Regions from separate parts of the Brevibacillus sp. BD137 genome, predicted to be linked through region 2. Evidence: predicted binding sites of a transcription regulator. Region 2 holds the regulator's gene; each other region holds the start of a gene.

Region 1 (4,233 bases), on a different contig from region 2:
GCCCTACCAGAGCAGCTCCCGTAGCCAAGAAGTCATCGACAATCAATACGCGGTCTTCTTTGGACAGATACTGACGGGAAACACTGATTTGGTACGTTTCCTGACGGGTAAAGGAATGAACAGGAGCAGAATATACTTCCTCTGTCAGCGTGACAGCTTTTTTCTTTTTCGCATAAATAAAGGGAACACCTAAAGCAAAGGAAGTTGCCATTGCAAAATGAATTCCACTTGCCTCAATCGTCACGACTTTTGTAATGTTTTCACCAGCGAACAACTCGGCAAAGCGTTGTCCGATCTTCATCGTCAATTGCGGATCTACCTGGTGGTTCAAAAACGCATCCACCTTCAAAACGGATGCCGACAGTACCTTGCCATCCTGTACGATGCGCTCTTGTAATTCTTTCATCAGTTCTTCCTCCTCAGATATCGTTCCGGCCATTTTTATTTGCGGCCTGCTGAAATATAGAAAGCCCAGAGTGGACAGTGTCACAAGCGGGCTACGTAACGAACCAACGCCAAGTGAAACTGTCCCTCTGGGCTTTTATCCCTTAGGTGTGACACATCATTCGTGCCTGCGCCGCTCGGACCAGCTTTCTTTCAACCCTATTATGGAAATAGGAAAGAAAGAGACGGAACCCTAGACGCACTTTCACTCGTAGTCAGGTGATTTACGGTCACCTGGTAGAAACGGTTGGGCCTTATTCCCAAAATTATACGAGCTACCTATCTTTTTCGAAGTGTAATAACGAGTATTGACCAAATCTATCATAACTCTCGCGTTGGTAGCAAGCGTTAATTTTTGAAAGAAAAAGGAAGCGCTTACTTGCCCAATTAAAGGAAAGAGCCCTGATTTCTCAAGGGCTCACGTACTTATCTCTTTGGTTTTTTCTCCCGCATTTGAACGTTGAGCTTCTTCCATTTATCCCTTTCAGCAGCAGCAAGCCTTGCGTCTTCTTTGCGTGCCAGATGTGCCAATTCGCGTTGGAGCTTTAGGTAACTGTCAAAGCGTGCCTTTTCCAATGATCCATCATTGATGGCAGCTTGAACAGCACAGCCGGGCTCGCGCATATGCTTGCAATCATTGAAACGGCATGTTTCCGCAATGGACTCGATATCGTCAAAGGCACCGCGGAAGCCCTCATCTGCCTCCCAGAGCTGGAGTTCCCTCATACCCGGTGTATCGATCATGAGAGCACCACTCGGCAATCGGAACAGTTCACGATGAGTCGTCGTATGGCGGCCACGGTCATCACCTTCACGCACGCCACTGACTTTTTGCATCTCCGCTCCGCTCAATTTATTGATCAACGTGGATTTGCCAACACCAGAGGAACCCATCAAGGCAATCGTCTGGCCCTCGCCCAAATACGGTGCGAGCTGATCCAGTCCTTCTCCCTGCTCAGCACTGACTACGTGAACAGGTACTCCGATCGCGATTGATTCTATCTCTGCCATACATGCATCCAGATCGTCACACAAATCTGCTTTGGATAGCACAATCACCGGATTTGCTCCACTTTCCCACGCAAGAATGAGATAGCGTTCAATCCTGCGCAGATTTAAATCATTATTTAAGGAATTCACGAGGAAAACCGTATCGACGTTCGCAGCCACAATCTGCTCTTCCACTGTATCCCCAGCTACCTTGCGGGAAAACTTGCTCTTACGTGGAAGAAGTCCGTGGATCGAGGCTTTCTTTTCCTCTGGGCGGGCACTGATCACTACCCAGTCCCCGACAGCCGGAAAATCTTCTCGTCCGGTTGCCTCATAACGAAGCTTACCTGTTACCTCGCCTAGGAGCTCGCCATGCTCACTCCACAGGCGATAAATACGTTTATGTTCAAGTGTGATACGTCCCACACTGAAGCCTTGCTCAGCATAAGGGGTAAAATGATTAGCAAAATACTCATTCCAGCCCATAGATTGCAATACTTGTTGATTGGTTGTTTGATTCACTGCGGATTCCCCCTGCAATTGGTTAGATATATGGCTATCAGCCAGAACCAGTCACAGTCGAATCCTCATTTGGTGAACGATATTACTGTTCGCTTGAAAGGAGGATTCCCGTGACCCCGACTACGACACTCTGAACAAATTTGATGACTACCATAAAAACATCTCTCCTTTAGCAAACCTACCATTCAGGTTTGGAATCATATTTCCCAATTATTGTACCATAATGAAACAAAATGCAACAGCGTCAATCTCCCCCGCCGCCGCCTCCACTATCTCCGCCACCACCGCTATCGCTTCCGCTGTCATAGCTATCCCAACGATCATTTGAATCATGACTTCGATGATGGTGATTGTGAGAGCTGTCTACATAAAAGGCTCCGCCCCCGCTGTCTGAAGAGGAATGAGAGCGCCCACTTCCGCCTTTTGCAGCTTTGGACGCTAAGACAAACACTACGATCAAGAACATGATGACAATGACAATGAAGAACTCCATTGTTGTCCCCGCCCTTCCTCTTTTTTGAAGTTGTTTACCTATTTAGTATAACATAGTATGGCTGGAATAGGCTGGGGGCTTGGAGGATGATTCCTTTTCATCCGGCAAAATACCCTGACACAGGTGCGATCGCCAAAATGTTTTCCAACACAAATACACGATACGCCTTCCTCCTATAACAGTATGCTTTCAAGCTCCCTTTGTTCTCATCGATATGAACCACACGAATCGTACGCCTGCTAGCCTCCCCATCCTTCTTCAAATAGATGATCTCCACTGCTTGCTGCCTCGCTGCGTACCTTCTCAACTCCTGAATCATCAGGCTCTCACCACCACAAAATGTGTCTTCTTGTTGTTGAGATCATCATATCAAAAGAGAACGTTTGTTCGCAAGTTTTGATTACAAAAACCAACGATTGCCTCAACAAAAAAGCATGCGCCCTAAAAAATGGACACATGCCTTATGCTTGTTACACTGTGTATGTGACTCAGCGCCTCCTAAGCGCACGTCCGAACACAATCAGAATCGGTGCCAACAAGATAGCCGCTGCAACGAGCGAAGCGCGAATCGAAAAACGCGTCCCAATCCATCCGACAGCAGGACCACCTGCCGTTTGTCCCAAAGCATTGGACTGGCCCATCATCGACAAAACCGTCGCTCGCACCTTGCTTTCAATGTTTAAATTCAGCCACGTATCATACAGCGGACTGCTCAATGACTGGATCACACCGATCAACAGCAATGCAACTAATGCCCAGCTAAAGCTAGGAGAAAAGGCAAAAGCTATCATTGCTGCAATTTTGAGCCCCGTCAACGTGAACATGCCTACAAGGACAACCCGCTCATTGTTCACATCCAGCCTTTTTTCCACAACGCCTACTACGATGAGGCCGAGCAAGCTTGCGAGTGCGGCAATGATCCCGAACCACATGGGCATCGAAATAGCAGCGAGCTCTGGAAAACCAATTTCTGCGATCAAATGCGCTTCCCACAAACGGTCATACCCTTCTGAGGCTGCACCCGTAAATAGCGTCACGAACAAGATCAGCATGAGAATCGGCTGACTGCGAATCACTTTGGCACCCGAAGTCCACGTCTGAATCATTTCCTTCACGTGGGAAGCATCTTGCTCACGTTCACGGGGAATAAATCCGGTCTCCTTCATGAACAGAATCAGAAAAACGCCAAGCCCCAGATACATGAGGCCACCTATGAGGTAAGGCAAATTGGGAGCGAGTGTTGCCAATGCCACACTAAGTGCAATCCCGAGCAGATTCCCAAACAAGGAGTAGCGCTTGGCCTTCATGAAAATCGTACCGATCTTCTCTTCCCCGACCTCATCTACAATCCATGCAGTATCCGCTCCACTGATAAACGTATACCCAAGACCACTGACGACTTGCGAAAACAGCACCAAACCGAAGACAGAAATCATCGGTACCCAAACATCAAGCGCGGGAACGATCCCCTGCATCGCAAATCCGATTCCCAGAAAAAACATCCCGAGAATGACGGAGCGACGGCGACCGTACGTATCCGCCACTACTCCTGTTATCCCTTCAAGCACCAACACGGATAACTCCAATACCGTCCCGATCACTAGCAATTCAAACGGGTTAAAGCCCAGTGTCACAATGTAGTAAATCGCATAGGTTGTGAACATGGTCGTATTGGCCAGAGAAGTCAAAAAACTTTTGGTCATATATACTTTTGTCGCATTCATGAACATGGAAGCAGTATCCACCTTTTTTTAGGCAGATGACGCATTCCGTTTTTCACATAC
Region 2 (4,233 bases):
TAAAACGCGTCTTTGCTCTCACCAGAATAATAAAGACTGGCGATAGGCGCACGCCAATCCACGACGACAGAATCAAATGTATCGCTGCGTACAATTCCCCGTTTTCCTATGTAGACCTGATCCAGCTCGTAGATTTCATCCTTCAAGAAGTCCACTCTGCCGAAATAAGGCTTCTCTCGCCCCTGATCTTCCAGATAGCGCAAATCCTTTGCCTTTTTAGAGTTAACGACCTGTTTCACATAGTCATCGGTTGCCTCGCGAATTTCATTGCGAAGCTGCTCCATTTCTTCATCAATAGCTGAAATGGTTTCATCCAGCTTTTTTTGTTCCCATTCATAATCACGATGCTGTGTACTCACCTTCATTCCCCCTCACATGTATCGTGTATTTGAACGTATCAGGACCATTGCCTGGCCAGCCATATTCCAACCGCACATGAAAGTAGACCGACTCCCAAACTGAGAAGAGCATATAATGTGCCCCGCAACAGATGTCCTTCTCCCCAAAAAGTGACCACTTCCAAGGAGAAGCTAGAGAAAGTCGTAAATCCTCCCATGACACCCGTTGCAAATAAGAGATAGAGTGTTGGAGATAAAATGCCACGTTCTTTCCCCAGCACGAACAAGATGCCAATGATCATGGATCCACAAACATTGGCGATCCAGGTTCCCCACGGCCATTCCGGCTGATTTGCGAGTAAAGACAATAGGTAGCGCACAAGAGAGCCAACTGCTCCGCCAACCGCCACAGCTATCCACGCCATCGCTATCCCTCCCTGGCTATCAAAGCGTTATGTATGTCACAGAAAAAGACACCCTAGCGTCAAGCGAGGATGTCTGTCGTATCAGTAATTGTTATCTTACTGTTTTGGCTTATTTTCTTCAAGGTCTTCCACATAACGGATGGAATCCAAATTTGCTCTCAGTGAAAGCTTAACGGCGTCAATGTACTTTTGGCGCAATGCTTTTTGCTCGAGCTTTTCTTCTTCGGTTAAACCTTCTTCGCGAGATTTTTTGACCAATTCGTTAATGCGTTTAATTTCTGCGTCAGATACCACTGCTGGTTCCTCCCACTCTGTAGTAGTGCCGCTTCATTATACCACATTCGAATGATCTCGCAAGACAGCCGAACACTTACGGCATATCAGGCATGATCAGAGTCTGACCCGGATAAATCCAGTTGCTATCCAAGCCGTTCGCTTCCTTGATTTCTATGATATAGTCACGAACATCCGTATGCTGATCTGAGTAGCGAACAGCTAACGACCATAGACTATCTCCGGATTGTACGGTTACTTCTATGCCTTGTGGCTCGTCCATTGGCGAAGCAGCAAACACTAGTTCGGTCAACAAGTAAAAAAAGAGAGTAAATGTAATAAGAAACAAGAGTGCTTGACCTCTCGTGATACCAAAACGAACACGACGTTCTTCTTTTTTCTCGAAACGATTACGTACTGTCGATGAATTCATGATAATGGCCTCCTTGCAAACATACGTTCTGTTCTCTTGTAAGCTCATAATAAATGAGAACATATGTTCATGTCAACAACGAAACGAACTTATGTTTGTCGAACGCAAGCTCCCATGGTATAATATAGGAAAATATGTTCGAGAAATCAGGGGTGTCTTTCTATGTCAAAATTATCGAGTAGACAACAAGCCATCATCGAGTTCATACGAAAGGAAGTTCGTGATAAAGGATATCCGCCTTCTGTACGTGAAATTGGAGAGGCAGTTGGACTCGCTTCCAGCTCAACGGTACATGGTCATTTGGCACGCTTAGAGAAAAAGGGCCTCATTCGTCGAGATCCTACCAAACCTCGCGCCATCGAATTGCTTTCAGATGAAGATCGTTTTCAAGACAATTTCGAAGACTCTGTCGTCCGTGTGCCAGTAATCGGAAAAGTAACCGCTGGACAACCCATTACAGCCATTGAGGATGTAGAAGAATACTTCCCGCTTCCAGACAATATCGTGACTTCCGACAAGGTCTACATGCTGCGCGTCTCCGGGAATAGCATGATTGATGCCGGGATTCTCGACGGAGACTACGTCATTGTTCGCCAACAGCACGTAGCGAACAATGGTGACATTGTCGTAGCCATGACAGAAGAAGATGAAGCGACCGTCAAAAGATTTTTCAAAGAAAAGAACCACTTCCGTCTCCAACCGGAAAATGCCACGATGGAACCGATTATTCTGGAGCATGTCACCATTCTTGGTAAAGTCATTGGTGTCTATCGCCTCATTCACTAGTTTCCACGTAAAAAAGGACAGCCTCGGCTGTCCTTTTTGTTTTCTATCTGTTATCTGGCGATAAAAAACCAGATGATCATCGTAACTTGCAAGATGACTTTTACGACCGCACTGCCCAAAAATCCGATCAGTGAGCCTACCCCCGCTTTCACTGCTCGCTCCATCGATTGCTTCTGCACCATCAACTCTACGAGAACGACGAATACGAACGGCAAGATCAGCATACCAAACGGTGGGAAAACGAAAATCCCGAGGATAATTCCGGCAGCAGCAGCAATGGACGACCACTTGGACCCCCCGTACTTTTTCACGAAGTACATGTTCGTCAGCAAGTCAGCACCGTAAAGCAGAATGCTTAGAACGACCATTCCCCACCAAAAGGATGCCGGCAATCCCGCTCCCGGATCTGCAATGAAAAAGTGATAGAGCAAAAAGCCCCCCCACAACAAGATCGTATCAGGTAAAACGGGTAAGAAAATTCCTGCGATGCTTAGCAGGAACAATAACACAACCACGACCCACAAAAATATTTCCATCCACTACACTCCCTTCATTTAGGTATACGAGTGATTACCAATTTCGTTGCGCGCTTATTCACTTTTGTCTACACTATTTTAAAAGAAAGTAGACATGGGGGTAGTTTCATGAAAAATTGGCATGATCTCTCTTACTTGAGCAGAGGAACGATGCGCCAAAAAACGGCATGGAAAGCGATTCAACAGACGCATATCATGGAAGTACTAGCCGATTACCGTCCAGTGCTTGCCGGAACCATCCCATTGGACATTGATGTTGAGCAAAGCGATCTGGATATTATTTGCGAGAGTCATGATCTGGATCAGTTTGAGCAGGTTGTTCGTAAAGCGTTTGGCTGCTCAACCAGCTTTGAAGTGACACAACTTGATCTCAAAGGGATTCCCACGTGCGTTATTTCGTTTTTCACAGCTGGCTTTTGGTTTGAATTGTTTGCTCAACCGGTTGCAGTCGAAAAGCAAAACGCCTATCGTCATATGGACATCGAAGCACGATTGTTACATATAGGGGGCTTGGATGCGTGTATACATATCAGGGCTCTGAAGCAAGACGGCCTCAAAACAGAACCTGCATTTGCTCGATACTTTCATATTCCAGGTGATGATCCGTATGAGGCCTTGTTGCATTTGGAGTCGTTGACCGAACAGGAATTACGCCAAAGAGTTCAGCTCCTACGAAAGGATTAATCTGCTAGCAAATCTATCAACTTGCTGGAATCATAAGGGGTAAACAGCGACTGGCGTTGCAACCGATCATTAAGGAGGGCATACTATATGAATTGGCTGATGGAGATACCGTTCCCCACTGGAGAGAATCGGATAGAAACAAACGTCGACCTCTCATTTAAGAGATTCGAGTCAAGTGGGCTTCAGGAGCCTCCCGATTTTATCCATGATATCGTCCTGCAATGGGCCATCGCCCCTTTCGTTGTTCATGAGCATACTGCTTATCGGATTGCGGCCCACAACGATCCCGAGATAGAAGCGTATGCTTCCGTCAATTTCACAAGCCTGTTTACTAACGTACGGGGAATATACACGAATGGAAAGATGGAGGAAATCAGGCTGGAGGACTTAAAGCCGAATATAAAGAGTTCTTTTATCGAATCGGTCATACATACAAGTAAGATTGATCTTCTGGTAAGCGATTTTTATCTACAGGGAGAATGTGAGCGTAGTAATCGACTAAGCATAAAGCTGTTCCAAATAGACAGGGATTCCTTTTTCAAGCAGACTACCTACCTTCCCCAACCCGATCACAAAAGGCTCTGGGACTTTATGAATAGACCATTCAAAACAAGTGACGAGGTCTCCATATCCCCCACGAACTGGGTGCTCAGTGACGACCTGCTAGAATCCCCCTTTCTCGTATTTCTCTCACGCTATGCAAGTGAGGTTGTTTTAACGGTGAACGAAAAAGATCAGAATGTTACTATGGTTTCATT
Region 3 (4,233 bases), on a different contig from region 2:
TGCACGACGAAAGTATCGATTTATGTAGGCTCGGTTTACGGGAGGATCGGTCAGATAACAGACCTAAAGCATCTGCATATATCTCCCTATTCAACTCGTGTATTTACTTTGGAGACTTCCATGTCGCTGACATCTACCTAAAAGAGTATGAAAACAGCGAATACGCTGATTTTCGAAGGAACCATTTTCGAGCTACTCTCCTTGCTAAAAAAGGGCAACATGAGGACGCAATCAGATTATTCAACGTCTGCTTAAACGAGACTAACAGAGAAGGACGCATATCAATCGTCGTCGACCTCATGGAATCGTATTTGGAGGCTGGAAAGACAGACGATCTCATGCTATTGATCGAAACGGAGGATCAGTTTCTGCCAGAGAGAATGCCGCAGCATCCATACCGAATTAAGACACTGGCCCAATACTACAAACGTAAGGCGTTGTGCTTAATCTCAATGGAAATATATGATCAGGGTTTTCATAGCCTGATCGAGAGTATCAAGTATTACAAGCACATAGGCATAACTAGAGAGGTCATCGAAGGCATACGGCTTTTCCTACGCCATCATCGAACTAACAATAAAAATCTGTCCTTTGAACACATGGAGTTAATTGAAAACATATGTGATAATATTTTGTAACAATAGAAGGAGGAGAGTTTAATGCAGAAGCTACTTTTGGTTTTTGCTCTTGTGGTGTTCTTTTCCTCGCCTGTAGTATCGGAAGCGTGTGATCCGAAGTCAGGGCCCTATCGAGTTGAACCCGATTGGTAAAATGTTATTAAAAGAGAGGGGGAAAATCCTTCTCTTTTTTATTCCTCCATGTTACAAGCGAAACACATGATAGTACTTTTCATATTAATCAACTATTTATACTTATTAGCAAGAAAAGACTTTATGACTCTCTCACGAACTGGTATTATTAGGTATATTTGAAAAATTAGGTAAAGAGGTGTTTGAAAAATGCAGAAAAAGATTGCAATTCCCTTAGTTCTCGGATTAACTCTGATCGCTACAAATAGTGCATTTGCCCAGATTACGTCTTACTCATCTTCTGTTGACATTTCGACTGCCGATAGTAGCTACGCCACGTTACCTTTCACATCAAAAACAAAAGTTAGTACCAATACCGCAGGTACATTCTCCCTTTTAAATTATAATGGGAGAGCGATTGGTAAAGAGAGGCAAGGAACAACTAAAGCATCGGGTGAAGAAGAAGTTTATACAGGTGGACTAACACGTACTTATGAGGTCGCGGGTCAACACTACGAGTATGATAGGAATGGCAAGATCAAAGAATATCAACAATCGTCAGATACAGTAACTTACAGACCTAACGATTGGGCCCTCTCTGCATCTGAAGAAGAGCTAAATGCTCAAGAAATAATATCCAATACATTTAATGCAGTCGCCAAAGAAACTGATATTGACCTCACTGGATACACTGAGGTTACAAAGACTGATGTTTTTAAATTGGACAAAGATTTGTTCACAAAAGTTGATGACGTAACCAGAGATATCGAAGATGGAGATTATTTACCAGTAATCTATCTTCATGAATCTAAGGAAAATCTGTACGTTCTACAGAAAAAACAATCTGGAAAAAGTATTGCTACAAAGTTTAGTTTTATAGATGGAGTATGGGAAAAGGATACAAAGGTAAAATCAGGTGAACCGCTAAAAGCATTATTTGAAGAGGAATCTAATTAGTAAATAGCAGCGGGTCTTGTCCAAAAGCATGAGGCTAAAGGACAAGACCCGTTCTCTTTTTACTCGTAAGTGACCTTCATAATGTCCAGGAAAGGTATCTTCCTAGTTGCTCCGTTTTCCTCTACATGAACTAGCCTTGTTCGCGAGTCAAGTACCGTGATCCTCCCGCGCAATTTCTCAGGCATTCCCCAAACAGTCAACGCTCTCTCGTCGCCATCATCTTTTGCTTCGACGAGCTGATTCCCCAATTCTTCTAATTCAAATTCATCCCGAGTCGGTCTTTTTGGAGTAGTTGCTTTTGCCATCTATTGAACCTCCTATCCCCTAACATCGATAATCGGAATCCATTGAGCATCTTCGACCGTAAGCAGTTTTACTTTTCTGGTATTCGCATTGATCTCTGGTACCGCTCCCCACATAGTACAAATAGTGCCTATCTCGTTTTTCTTATGTCGCCACCATGTGATTGATACTGCTTTTTCATTTTACTGTGCATCCCGTAATAGGTAGTCAAATGTTTCAAGCTCATCCAGCTCAAGTATAGGCATGGATACGAGTTTGTCGTCTTCCTTCATTTGCAAATAGAGCTCGCGCTGTTCCGGTAATACAAACCGCGATGAGCCGAATAAATTATCGATTTTCTTTGCCATTATTACCGTCCCTTTCGCTCCCACGTTTCGTATACTTCCATCTTGTCAGGTTCAGACCTCTGCCATTCTTTGTATTCCTCATTCGCCAGAACCTCCAACACCGACATGATGCCGTCTCGGATTCAACCTGTCTTGATACGCAGTTCGTCAACTGTTGGTGTTCTACGCCGCCCTGTTGAATAATTTCCGATCACACGTAGGACTTTTCGCTCGATATCAGACAGCATGATTATTCACCAACTGTTCAGAAGCTAATATGTTTTCAATAGCGAAGATTCTAGGAGCTTTTCGTGTAAGACAGTACGCTTTTAGTCGATCTCCAACTATCGCGAGTGGTCGCAAGGTACGCTGTGACATCTGTCCGTCTTTGCCAAGGTAAATAATCTTAATGCACTGCTGTTGGCTAATAGCTCGTTGCAGTTCCTTCACCACTCTGTTCGCCTCCAAATACCAGAACTTATGTTCGAATTATATGCGAACATAACACGAACAAGCAACATCAATATCCTCAGGGGTTAATTTAAGAAATGAAGATTTCTGAACGAAGAATTTTTCAATAAACACATATTTTCAGTGACTATTGGTGTGATAATTGGCTATAATATATATAAGAGTATCAATTGATAACTTCTCGCCAAAACGAACTTGCTACAATTCTTGTCTATATGCTCCAGAAACCAAGGAAAGGATTGAACCACTTGGCAAGTATTGATGACGTCAAAACCTTCTTGGAATTGTGTAAGAAATACAAAGATGCAAATAAACTGGATTTTATTATGGGCAAAGAAGAAAAGTACACTTTGGGCAAAATGGGAATAAGCATGAGAGATGCATTTTCAATGTTCGATTATCTCACATACAAAAACTATTACAGGGGGCCAAACCCAGACCATAATGGTTCACCGGGTGATGTTTGGGAGTTTGGCTTAGAAGATGATGGAACTGAAATTTACATCAAGTTAAAAATCCGAACCCCCCCTAAAGATGATTTATTGTTTATGTCATTTCACTTTCCAGCTAGGCCAATAGTTTATCCCTACAAAACAGCCTAAATTATTATTCAAAAGGGAGGTAACTCCAATATGAAAACAGAAATCCAAACACTGTTCTGTCATAAGTGTGATCAAGAAAGAGAGTTTAAATTAATCGAGAAAACATTTAACTACCCTGTAAAAGAAATGGACATAAATATTACTGGAATGCTCGCCTTTTGCAATGAGTGTAACGAAGAATTATTTCATCCTATAATTGATGAGCAGAACCAAGAAACAGCTTTCAAAAAATATCGAGATTTGAAGGGGATAGTACAACCAGAAGAAATAATAGCTATTAGGAAAAAATACAATCTTAACCAACGTGACTATTCAAAACTTCTTGGATTTGGAGAAATAACGATCACTAGATACGAGAATGGTTCTATTCCAACTCAAGCACAAAATCAAATAATAAAAGCAAGCTCAGAGCCACATAAAATGCTTGAATTCTTCGAGCAAAATAAAGATAAAATTTCAGATCCTGTAAAAGATGCACTAAGTATTCTGTTAGAAAGCTTATGCAAACAGACAGAACAGTCTAGAATCATCGATGAAATTAATAATGTTTTTTTTCACCCTGCCGATGATTATAGTGGATTTCAACGTTTTTCGATGGAGAAATTTAATCAGATGGTTTTGTTTTTTGCAGAAAAAGAACGTCCCTATAAGACTAAGTTAAATAAATTAATGTATTACGCTGACAATTACTTTTATAAACTTACCCATCGTTCCATATCGGGCTCAAGATATGTTTGCCATAATTACGGTCCTGTTCCAGAGAAGTATGAAACACTTTTCGAGAACAACCCTGAAGTTGATTGGAAGGAAGATGACTATGGAAGT

Evidence for each region. The regulator LexA, encoded in region 2, represses DNA repair genes until DNA is damaged. The targets are predictions, from matches to a motif close to CGAACATATGTTCG.
Region 1: a site for LexA is predicted at 2,826-2,839, ahead of ODZ53_RS18235 (WYL domain-containing protein). Genes of this name have one in related genera too.
Region 3: a site for LexA is predicted at 2,809-2,822, ahead of ODZ53_RS29230 (WYL domain-containing protein). Genes of this name have one in related genera too.

Annotation. Positions count from the first base shown of each region.
Region 1 is NZ_JAOTNO010000008.1:88,884-93,116, forward strand. Features, by position in the region: gene ODZ53_RS18220 (xanthine phosphoribosyltransferase) at 1-406, opposite strand, end outside; purine riboswitch at 637-738, opposite strand; gene rsgA (ribosome small subunit-dependent GTPase A) at 871-1,956, opposite strand; gene ODZ53_RS18230 (hypothetical protein) at 2,201-2,449, opposite strand; gene ODZ53_RS18235 (WYL domain-containing protein) at 2,547-2,768, opposite strand; gene ODZ53_RS18240 (MFS transporter) at 2,938-4,179, opposite strand.
Region 2 is NZ_JAOTNO010000002.1:687,207-691,439, forward strand. Features, by position in the region: gene ODZ53_RS06420 (HelD family protein) at 1-359, opposite strand, end outside; gene crcB (fluoride efflux transporter CrcB) at 398-763, opposite strand; gene ODZ53_RS06430 (DUF896 domain-containing protein) at 860-1,057, opposite strand; gene yneA (cell division suppressor protein YneA) at 1,134-1,469, opposite strand; gene lexA (transcriptional repressor LexA) at 1,632-2,255, shown strand; gene ODZ53_RS06445 (DUF456 domain-containing protein) at 2,306-2,791, opposite strand; gene ODZ53_RS06450 (DUF4269 domain-containing protein) at 2,900-3,475, shown strand; gene ODZ53_RS06455 (hypothetical protein) at 3,563-4,233, shown strand, end outside.
Region 3 is NZ_JAOTNO010000028.1:7,200-11,432, forward strand. Features, by position in the region: gene ODZ53_RS29210 (helix-turn-helix domain-containing protein) at 1-638, shown strand, start outside; gene ODZ53_RS29215 (hypothetical protein) at 960-1,706, shown strand; gene ODZ53_RS29220 (YolD-like family protein) at 1,766-2,011, opposite strand; gene ODZ53_RS29225 (YolD-like family protein) at 2,192-2,356, opposite strand; gene ODZ53_RS29230 (WYL domain-containing protein) at 2,573-2,788, opposite strand; gene ODZ53_RS29235 (hypothetical protein) at 3,055-3,408, shown strand; gene ODZ53_RS29240 (type II TA system antitoxin MqsA family protein) at 3,439-4,233, shown strand, end outside.